DNA from 2 places in the Streptomyces sp. SYSU D01066-1 genome. Region 1 is predicted to be linked to the other one. Evidence: riboswitches for the same ligand, from Rfam matches in the RefSeq annotation. Region 1 holds a riboswitch; the other holds the start of a gene.

The links. A riboswitch is a leader RNA that binds a small molecule or an ion and turns the genes downstream of it on or off. The one in region 1 is predicted to bind thiamine pyrophosphate.
Region 2: linked by a shared signal. The riboswitch ahead of ACY1JF_RS08125 (thiamine ABC transporter substrate-binding protein) and the one ahead of thiO (glycine oxidase ThiO) in region 1 are both predicted to bind thiamine pyrophosphate.

Annotation. Positions count from the first base shown of each region.
Region 1 is NZ_JBUDHV010000035.1:64,373-69,437, reverse strand. Features, by position in the region: gene thiE (thiamine phosphate synthase) at 1-266, opposite strand, end outside; gene ACY1JF_RS25620 (Rv2175c family DNA-binding protein) at 792-1,157, opposite strand; gene ACY1JF_RS25615 (NAD(P)/FAD-dependent oxidoreductase) at 1,271-2,509, opposite strand; gene ACY1JF_RS25610 (hypothetical protein) at 2,643-2,981, opposite strand; TPP riboswitch at 3,034-3,145, shown strand; gene thiO (glycine oxidase ThiO) at 3,152-4,396, shown strand; gene thiS (sulfur carrier protein ThiS) at 4,399-4,599, shown strand; gene ACY1JF_RS25595 (thiazole synthase) at 4,605-5,065, shown strand, end outside.
Region 2 is NZ_JBUDHV010000006.1:51,377-56,441, forward strand. Features, by position in the region: gene ACY1JF_RS08120 (ABC transporter permease) at 1-610, opposite strand, end outside; gene ACY1JF_RS08125 (thiamine ABC transporter substrate-binding protein) at 649-1,764, opposite strand; TPP riboswitch at 1,846-1,951, opposite strand; gene rlmN (dual-specificity RNA methyltransferase RlmN) at 2,000-3,106, opposite strand; gene ACY1JF_RS08135 (hypothetical protein) at 3,423-4,064, shown strand; gene ACY1JF_RS08140 (phosphatidate cytidylyltransferase) at 4,201-5,065, opposite strand, start outside.

The sequences.
Region 1 (5,065 bases):
TTGCCGTGCCGGGCGCAGGCATCGGCGAACACGGAGAGGTGCTCCAGCTCCTCCGCCGCCTCCATGCCCTTGTCCCGCAGCTGCACGATGTCGACGCCGCCGGCCAGCACCGCGTCCAGGAACTCCGGCAGGTCGCCCTGGCGCTTGCGGGCGTCCGTGCAGAGGTAGAGCCGGGCGTCGGCGAGGCGGGCGCGGGCGGTGGCGGCGGTGGCCGTGGTGACGGCGGTGTGGGGGGCGGTGTCGGTGTCGGTGTCGGTCTCGGTCATGGGTGGTGCGTCCCCCGTGTGGGTGGTGGGCGGGAAGGGACCCCGGCCAGGTGATCAGGCTGCGCGGACCGGACCGGGCGGACCGGGCGGACCGGGCGGACCTGACGAGGCGGGCCCGGTCGGGCGGGGCCGGTGCGGTGGCGAGGCCGGTCCCGGCGCGGTGGCCGGTCCTGGCCGGGTTCTGGCAGGTGCGCGGGGAGCGGCTCCGGCGGGGAGCGGCTCCGGCGGGCCACGGCTGCGGCTGCGGCTGCGGCTGCCGGGTGTGGCTGCGGCTGCGGCGGTCGGGTGTGGCCGCCGCGCCGGGCCGGGCGGAGCCTCGTGTGACACGCGGAGGCCGGACCCCTCCGACCGGTGTCCGGCCGGGACAGGGTCCCGGCCTGGAGCGGATCGGGCCGGGACCCGAGCCAGGCGTGGCCGCCCGCGGCGGACCCGCCCCGACGGCGATGGCGGTGGCGGCGGTGGACCGCCGTTCACCCGCTCCCGCCGGCGGCGTGCGGGACGCGGCCCGCACGCCGGGCGCGTCGGTCAGACAGCCAGCGCCTGGGCGCGGCGCTTCACCTCCGTGCCGCGATTCTCACTGAGTGCCTGCGCCGGCGTGCCGGGCAGGCTGTCGTCCGGCGTGAAGAGCCACTCCAGCATCTCCTCGTCCGTGAAGCCGTCGTCCCGCAGCAGCGTCAGCGTCCCGGACAGGCCCTTGACGACCTTGTCGCCGTCGATGAAGGCCGCGGGGACGTGCAGCGCGCGGTTCTCACCGCGGCGTACGGCGATGAGCTGGCCGTCCTTGACCAGCTGCCGCACCCGGGTCACCTCGACGTCGAGCATCTCCGCGATGTCGGGAAGGGTGAGCCAGGCAGGGACGAGAGCATCGATCTTTGCGTCAATCTCGGTCACCCCTCAAGCCTGCCATCTGCCACTGACACGCGGAAGCCGGACCCCTCCGACCAGCGCGGACGAGCCGGGACCTCGCCCCGCGCCCCCGCTCTCCCCGCCCCGTCCCGCCCTCGTCACGCCACCGCCGACTTCAGCGGCCTGGCCGGGTCCGCGAGGAGCCGCGGATCCAGCGCCGCGCCCGACTCGATCAGCCGTCTGCCCTGGGCCAGGTCCCGGGGCCGCCCCACCGCCAGCAGCGCGACGAGGCGGTCCGCGCGCAGCCAGCAGACCGTCCAGGCGGGTCCGGCGGGGTCGCCGCGCCACACCGTGGTGTCGCCGGCGGGGTGGTGCCCGGCGTACTGGACGAAGCGGCCGAACTGCTCGGACCAGAAGTACGGCACCGGGTCGTACACCGGCGCCGGTTCCCCGGTGGCGGCGCCGATGATGTCGGCGGCCACCGTGCGCGGCCCCTGGAGGGCGTTGTCCCAGTGGTGCACGAGCAGCCGTTCCCCGTACCGCCCGGACGGGAAGGACGCGCAGTCGCCGACCGCGTGGACGTCGGGTACGCGGGTGCGCAGGCGGTCGTCGGCCAGGACCTCGCCATGGGCGCCGAGGGCGATCCCGGAGCCGTCCAGCCAGGCGGTGGCGGGCCTGGCCCCGATGCCGACGACGACCGCGCCGGCGGGCACGCGCGTGCCGTCGTCGAGGACCACGGCGCCCGGCTCGACGCGCTCCACGCGCGCGTGGGTGCGCAGAACCGCTCCCGCGTCGGCGTACCAGTCGGCCATGGGGGCGGCGACCTCGGCGGGCAGCGCCCCGGCCAGCGGCCGGTCGGCGGCCTCCACGACGGTCACCGCGCACCCGGCCTCCCGCGCGGCGGTGGCGAACTCGGCGCCGATCCAGCCCGCGCCCACGACCACCACGTCGTGCTGCCGGCCGAGTACGGGACGCAGCCGCCCGGCGTCGTCCAGGGTGCGCAGCAGGTGGACGCCGGGGACGCCCTCGGCACCCGGCAGCCGCAGCGGCTCGGCGCCGGTCGCCAGGACGAGGGAGTCGTACGGCACCGGCCCCGCGGAGGTGTCCAGCAGGTGCTCGCCGGGGCGGACGCCCAGCGCCTCCCGCCCGAGCCGCAGTTCGATGCCGAGCGACTCGAAGTCGATGTCGAAGGCGGAGCCCTCGGCGGTGCCCAGCAGGACCGCCTTGGACAGCGGGGGCCGGTCGTACGGCTGGTGCGGTTCGGCGCCGATCAGTGTCACGGGGCCGGTGAAGCCCCGTTCGCGCAGGGCGACCGCCGTCTGCACGCCGGCCATGCCCGCGCCCACGACGACCACGCGCCGCGCGAAGCCGCCTCGCTCCTGCGTCTGCTCACTCACCTGATCACCTTAGACACCTGGCTCGCCGCCGGTCAGGAGAAACGTTCGGTGGCCCGCCGCACACCCACCGCGCACACCCCCACCGCACCCCCACCGCATACCCGCCGCGCACCCGCCGCGCTCCGCAGCGCCGTCACCGGACCTGTTCCACCACGCTGGTCCCGTCGCCCTCCCCCGACTCCCACTGCCAGGTCTCCTCCAGCCGCACCCGCCCGTCCGGCAGGCCGACGACGGTCGACACGCAGTGCCCGCAGGCCGTGGAGCCGTCCGCCCTGAGCTGCACGTACCGGAAGTCGAGCCGGTCCGCCTCGCGCGTCCCCACCAGGTACCCGCGGACGACGTCGCCGCCGGCGTACTCGGCCCAGACGGCGCCGTCCCGCTCGTGGTAGGTGAAGCGGGTACGGGTACCGACCTGGCCGGGTGCCTGGTCGGCGACCGGGGCGAACACGAGACCGTCGAGCGAACGCGTCACCGGCGGACACTCCCTTACAGAGGCGGACATCGAACAGTTAGGGTGGCCAACGTAAGGCACTCGCGGGAGCCCGGACGCACCGGGCTGAGAGGGAGGCTGGCGGCCTCCGACCGTACGAACCTGATCCGGGTCATGCCGGCGAAGGGAGGGGCTGGACGCCCATGTCACCCATGTCACCCGCGTCCGACGCGGCCGACGTCCTGGTCGTCGGGGGCGGGATCATCGGTCTGGTCACCGCGTGGCGGGCCGCGCAGCGCGGGCTGGTCACGGCGGTGGTGGACCCGGCGCCGGGCGGCGGGGCCGCCCGGGTGGCGGCCGGGATGCTGGCCGCCGTCACCGAGCTGCACTACGGCGAGCAGACCCTGCTCGCCCTGAACCTCGCCTCGGCCCGCCGTTACCCCGCCTTCGCCGCCGAGCTGTCCGAGGCCACCGGGCACGACCTCGGCTACCGCCGCTGCGGCACCCTGGCCGTCGCGCTCGACGCCGACGACCGGACGCACCTGCGGGAGCTGCACGCCTTCCAGCTGCGCTCGGGCCTGGAGTCCGAGTGGCTGTCGGGGCGTGACTGCCGGCGCCTGGAGCCGATGCTCGCGCCGGGCGTGCGCGGGGGGCTGCGGGTGGACGGCGACCACCAGGTCGACCCCCGGCGGCTGGCCGCGGCGCTGCTGACCGCCTGCGAGCGGGCGGGCGTGCGCCTGCACCGGACCGCGGCCGAGCGGCTCACCGTCGCCCGGGACCGCGCCACCGGCGTCGTGACGGCCGACGGCACCGCGCTGGCGGCCGGGCAGGTCGTCCTGGCCGCGGGCAGCCTCAGCGGCCGTCTGGCGGGCCTCCCGGAGGGCGTACTGCCGCCGGTGCGGCCCGTGAAGGGGCAGGTGCTGCGGCTGACGATGCCGCCGGGACAGCCGCCGCTGCTCCACCGCACCGTCCGCGCGGTGGTGCGCGGCAACCCGCTCTACCTGGTGCCCCGCGCAAGCGGCGAACTCGTCGTCGGCGCCACCAGCGAGGAGCTGGGCTGGGACACGACCGTCACCGCCGGCGGCGTCTACGAGCTGCTGCGCGACGCCCACGAGCTGGTCCCGGGCATCACCGAGCTGCCCCTGACGGAGACCCTCGCGGGACTGCGCCCCGGCTCCCCGGACAACGCGCCGCTGCTCGGCCCGACCGCCCTGGACGGCCTGCTGCTGGCCACCGGGCACTTCCGCAACGGCGTGCTGCTCACCCCGGTCACCGGCGACGTCATGGCGCACGTCCTGACCACCGGCGAGCTGCCCGAGGAGGCCCGCCCCTTCACACCCGGCCGGTTCGGCACCACCCAGGCGCCGGACCAGACACCCGGCCAGGGACCCGACCAGACACCCGGTCACACGCCCACCCAGGAGACCGCCCCCGCGCGCACGGAGCAGCCCGCATGAACATCAGCGTCTCGGTCAACGGGGAGCCCCGCCAGGTGGCCCCCGGAACGGCGCTCGACGCCCTCGTACGGACCCTCACCGAGGCACCGTCCGGGGTGGCCGCCGCCCTCAACGAAACCGTCGTCCCACGCGCGCGCTGGTCGGACACCGCGCTCTCCGACGGCGACCGCGTCGAAGTCCTCACCGCCGTGCAAGGAGGCTGAGAACCATGGCCGACGATCCCTTCGTCCTCGGCGGTACGTCCTTCACGTCCCGCCTGATCATGGGCACCGGCGGGGCGCCCAGCCTCGACGTGCTGGAGCGGTCCCTGGTGGCGTCCGGGACCGAGCTGACGACGGTCGCCATGCGGCGCGTGGACCCGTCCGTGCACGGGTCGGTGCTGTCGGTGCTGGAGAGGCTCGGCATCCGCGTGCTGCCCAACACGGCGGGCTGCTTCACCGCCGGGGAGGCCGTGCTGACCGCCCGCCTGGCGCGCGAGGCCCTCGGCACCGACCTGGTCAAGCTGGAGGTCATCGCCGACGAGCGCACCCTGCTGCCCGACCCGGTCGAGCTGCTGGACGCGGCCGAGACCCTGGTCGACGACGGCTTCACGGTGCTGCCGTACACCAACGACGACCCGGTACTGGCCCGGAAGCTGGAGGACGTCGGCTGCGCGGCGGTCATGCCGCT
Region 2 (5,065 bases), on a different contig from region 1:
CGAGGATCTGCACGACGCCGAAGGAGGTGAAGGTGAACAGGAACACCATCAGCGCGGCGGCGGCCACGGCGGGCGCCAGCGCCGGCAGGGTGACCCGGCGCCAGGCGGCGAACGGCGACGCGCCCAGCATCCGCGCGGCCTCCTCCTGCCGCGGGTCGAGCTGCGCCCACAGACCGCCGACGGTGCGGACGACGACGGCGTAGTTGAAGAAGACGTGCGCCAGCAGGATGGCCCACACGGTGGTGTCCAGCCGCACCCCCCACAGGTCGTCGAGCAGCCCGCCGCGCCCGACCAGGGCCAGGAACGCCGTACCGACCACGACCGTCGGCAGCACGAACGGCACCGTCACCACCGCCCGCAGCACCTGCTTGCCGGGGAAGTCCAGCCGGGCGAGGACGTACGCGCCCGGCAGCGCGACCAGCAGGGTGAGCGCCGTGGAGGCCAGTGCCTGCCAGGTGGTGAACCACAGCACGTGCCGTACGGCGGAGGCGGCCACCACCTCCCCGATCCGGCCCGGGTGCCAGCCGTCGCCGTCCTTCAGGCCCCGGCCGACGATCGCGGCGACGGGGTAGGCGAAGAAGACGGCGAAGAACGCGACGGGCACCGCCATCAGGGCCAGTCGCGCCCCGTTCGACCGCCGCCGCGCGGCTACTTCAGTACGAGCGAGGTCCACGACGTGACCCAGTCGTCCCGGTGTTCGGCGATCTTCGCCGGGGCCATGGTCCGCGGGTCGGCGACGTCCGGCATGTTGTCGGTGTAGACGGCCGGCGGCTCGGCGCCGTCGACGACCGGGTTGACGAACATGTTCAGCGGCATGTCCTCCTGGAACTTCTCGCTGATCAGGAAGTCGATCAGCGCCTTGCCGCCCTCGGGGTTCTTCGCCTTGCTCAGCAGCCCGGCGAACTCGGTCTGCCGGAAGCAGGTGCCGGTCGCCACCCCCGTGGGCGCGGTCTTCGGCTGCGGATCGGCGTAGACCACCTCCACCGGCGGGGAGGAGGCGTAGGAGACGACGAGCGGCCGGTCCCCGCCGGCCTTCCTGCCCCCGGCCGACCCGGAGAACTCCTCGTTGTACGCCTGCTCCCAGCCGTCGACCACCTTCACCCCGTTGGCCTTGAGCTTCTTCCAGTACCCCTGCCAGCCTCCCCCGCTCTCGGCTTCGCTCGAGCGGGAGGTGCCCCCATCCCCGTACGCGGCGGCCGTCCCGAGCAGGAAGCCCAGCCCCGGCGAGGAGGTCCCGGCGTTCTCGGTGACGAGGAGGTCCTTGTACGCGGGCTCGGTCAGGTCGGCGAAGGAGGCCGGCGGGTCGATGTCGTGCTCGCTGAAGTACGCCTTGTCGTAGTTGACGCAGATGTCGCCGTAGTCGACGGGCGTGACCCGGTGCCGCTCGGCGTCGAGCTGGTACCGCTCGTCGACCCGGTCCAGTCCCTTCGCCTCGTACGGCTGGAACAGGCCGTTGTCGAGGGCGCGGGAGAGCAGCGTGTTGTCGACGCCGAAGAGGACGTCGCCCTGCGGGTTGTCCTTGGTCAGGATCGCCTTGTTGACCGCCTGCCCGGCGTCGCCGTCCTCCAGGACCTTCACCCGGTACCCGGACTGCTTCTCGAAGGCGGCGATGACGCTCTTGGACACGGCCCACGAGTCATGGCTGACCAGCGTCACGGTCCTCGTGTCGCCGGACGCCCCGTCGCCGGACGACGACCCGCACGCGGACAGCGTGACCAGACCGAGCCCGACGACCAGGACCGTGGCCTTCTTGGTGATGCTCACTGAATTCCTCCTGGGGTGGGCCAGGAGAAGACGCGGCCCTGCCCGGAACCCCTCGTCGGGACCCCGGGCAGGGCGCAACAGCTCGAGTGATGACCGATCTCCCTACCCAGAATGACCTGGGCCAGGTTCGGAGGGTCTGCGGCCGGTGCCGCACTCTCAGCGCTGTGGCGCTCCCCTGTCGGAATATTGAAGATGTGTTTCTCTGATGTCCTACGGATGTCCTACGTCGATCAGGTTACCGCTCGCTCGCGGCGAGCTGGCCGCACGCCCCGTCGATCTCCTGCCCGCGGGTGTCCCGGATGGTCACCGGCACACCGTGGGCCGCGATGGCCTCCACGAACGCCTTCTCGTCCTCGGGCCGCGAGGCGGTCCACTTCGAGCCCGGCGTCGGGTTGAGCGGGATGAGGTTGACGTGCACGGGCTTGCCCTTGAGCAGCCGCCCGAGCCGGTCACCCCGCCACGCCTGGTCGTTGATGTCCCGGATCAGCGCGTACTCGATGGACAGCCGGCGCCCCGACCGCGCGGCGTACTCGAACCCGGCGTCCAGCACCTCACGCACCTTCCACCGGGTGTTGACCGGCACGAGGGTGTCGCGCAGCTCGTCGTCGGGGGCGTGCAGCGAGATCGCGAGCCGGCACTTGAAGCCCTCGTCGGCGAACCGGTGGACGGCCGGCACGAGACCGACCGTCGACACGGTGATCCCGCGCTGCGACAGCCCGACACCGTCCGGCTCGGGGTCGGTGAGCCGCCGGATGGCCCCCACCACGCGGTTGTAGTTGGCGAGCGGCTCGCCCATCCCCATGAACACGATGTTGCTGAGCCGCGCCGGCCCCCCGGGAACCTCTCCGTCCCGCAGCGCCCGCATGCCGTCCACGATCTGGTGCACGATCTCGGCGGTCGACAGGTTCCGGTCGAGCCCCGCCTGCCCGGTGGCGCAGAACGGGCAGTTCATGCCGCACCCGGCCTGCGAGCTGATGCACATGGTCACCCGGTCCGGGTACCGCATGAGCACCGACTCGACGAGCGTCCCGTCGAACAGCCGCCACAGCGTCTTGCGGGTGGTGCCCTCGTCGGTCGACAGATGCCGCACGACGGTCATCAGCTCGGGCAGCAACGCCTCCCGCAGCTTTCCCCGGGCACCGGCGGGGATGTCGGTCCACTGCTCCGGGTCGTGCGCGTACCGCGCGAAGTAGTGCTGCGAGAGCTGCTTGGCGCGGAACGCCTTCTCACCGGCCGCGACGACCGCCTCCTTGCGCTCGGCGGGCGTGAGGTCGGCGAGATGCCGCGGCGGCTTCTTGGCTCCGCGCGGGGCGACGAAAGTGAGTTCTCCGGGCTTAGGCATGGCAGTACCAGTGTCGCAGATCGACGGGGTGGCCTTCCGACACCGGCCGGGCCACCGCGGACCGCCGTGGTGCCCTTGTGAGGTGTGGCACATAGGAGGGTCACGGTGCGCACGGTTACCTACTGGTCAGCATGCGCGATTTCGGCATCGTCACAGGTGTTTTTTGTCAATCCGGTTACGCAATGCGCGCGGACCGTACAGACGGAAAGAATGGCCGGACCATCAATTCGGGGGCGGCTTTTTCGCCGGTGGTTCACTGAGGAGGAGAGCGCCTTTCGGCGGTCACTCGCTCCTTCAGGAGAACGGACGGAATACCGTGGTCTTCGAGAAGATCAAGAAACTGAAGAAGGCGCACAAGGTCACGCTCGGCGCGGCCTGTATCGCCGCGGCGGGCAGCCTGGCCGTCGCCGGCGCCAATCTGGCCAAGGACGACGGTCCCGGCGAGGCGCCGACCACGACCGTCCACCGGGACGACAACCGGGACCGGACCGAGGTCGACGGGGACGGTGACGGGCCGCGCGTCGGCTGCCCCGGTGAGAACACCAACTGCGAGGTGGGGACGGAGCCCACCCCGAGGACCGTCTACCGCACGGACCAGGCACCCGAGGGCACCGGCCCGTGGCGGTACAAGGTGGTCGACACCGTGACGGACCGCGGTGACGAGGGCCTCAAGGTGCGCACCTGTGCCGAGGACGACTGCCCCGGCCCCGAGGCCGCCGCGCAGATCGGGCTCGCCCGGTTACACGACACGCTCTGGGTCCTGTGCTGGAAGGACACCGGCTTCCAGCCCGGAGAGGGCCTCGACACCACCGTCTGGCTGAAGGTCAGGTGGCCGACGAGGGAACCGCACACCGAGGCTGATCTGCGCAGCTCACGCGACGACGAATACACCGGCTGGTCGTACAGCGGATTCACCGAGCCGGCCGGACACAACGGCGACATTCCCGAATGCGCGTGACCCAGGCACAAGCCTTGGGAATCGGCGCGGCAGCGGTATGAGCAAGGCGTTCCCTTTTCCGCCCCGGGTACGGCACGGGCCCCGCCCTTCATGAAAAGGACGGGGCCCGCGATACGTATGTCAACGCCGACGCGGTTCAGCCGCTCCCCACGAAGACCACCAGCAGCAGCCACGCCACCGGCGCCGTGGGCAGCAGCGAGTCCAGGCGGTCCATGATGCCGCCGTGGCCCGGCAGCAGGGTGCCCATGTCCTTGATGCCGAGGTCGCGCTTGATCATCGACTCGCCCAGGTCGCCCAGCGTGGCGCTGACCGCGACGGCCAGGCCCAGGAGCAGGCCCTGCCACCAGGCGCCGTCGTCGATCAGGAACTGCACGCACAGCGCGCCCGCGGCCATCGCGAAGGCCACCGCTCCGGCCAGGCCCTCGCGGGTCTTGCCGGGACTGATGCGCGGCGCGAGCTTCCGCTTGCCGAAGCGCCAGCCGACCGCGTAGGCGCCCGTGTCGCTGACGACCGTCAGTATCAGGAAGGTGAGCACCCGCCACGGACCGTCGTCCGCCGCCAGCATCATGGCGACGAACGTGGCCAGGAACGGCACGTAGAACGCCGCGAAGACGCCCGCCGTGACATCCCGCAGGTAGTCCTGCGGTGGCCGCGCCATCCGCCATACGAGGACGGCGAGCGCGGTCAGCGCCATGGCGACCCACGCGCCGTTGGCGCCCCGCGCATAGCCGGCGATGACCATCGCCGCGCCGCCGACCGCCAGCGGGACGAGCGGCGCGTGGATGCCCTTGCGCTCGTCGAGCCGCTTGGTCAGCTCCCACAGCCCGACCACGACGGCGACGACGACCACGCCCACGAACACGGCCTTGACGAAGAACAGCGACGCGACGATCACCGCACCGAGCCCGAGGGCCACCCCTATCGCGGCACCCAGGTCGCGCCCCGCGCTCTTCTTCTGCGGCGAGGGCGGCGAGGGTGCCGGCTGCGGGGCGTCCTGCATG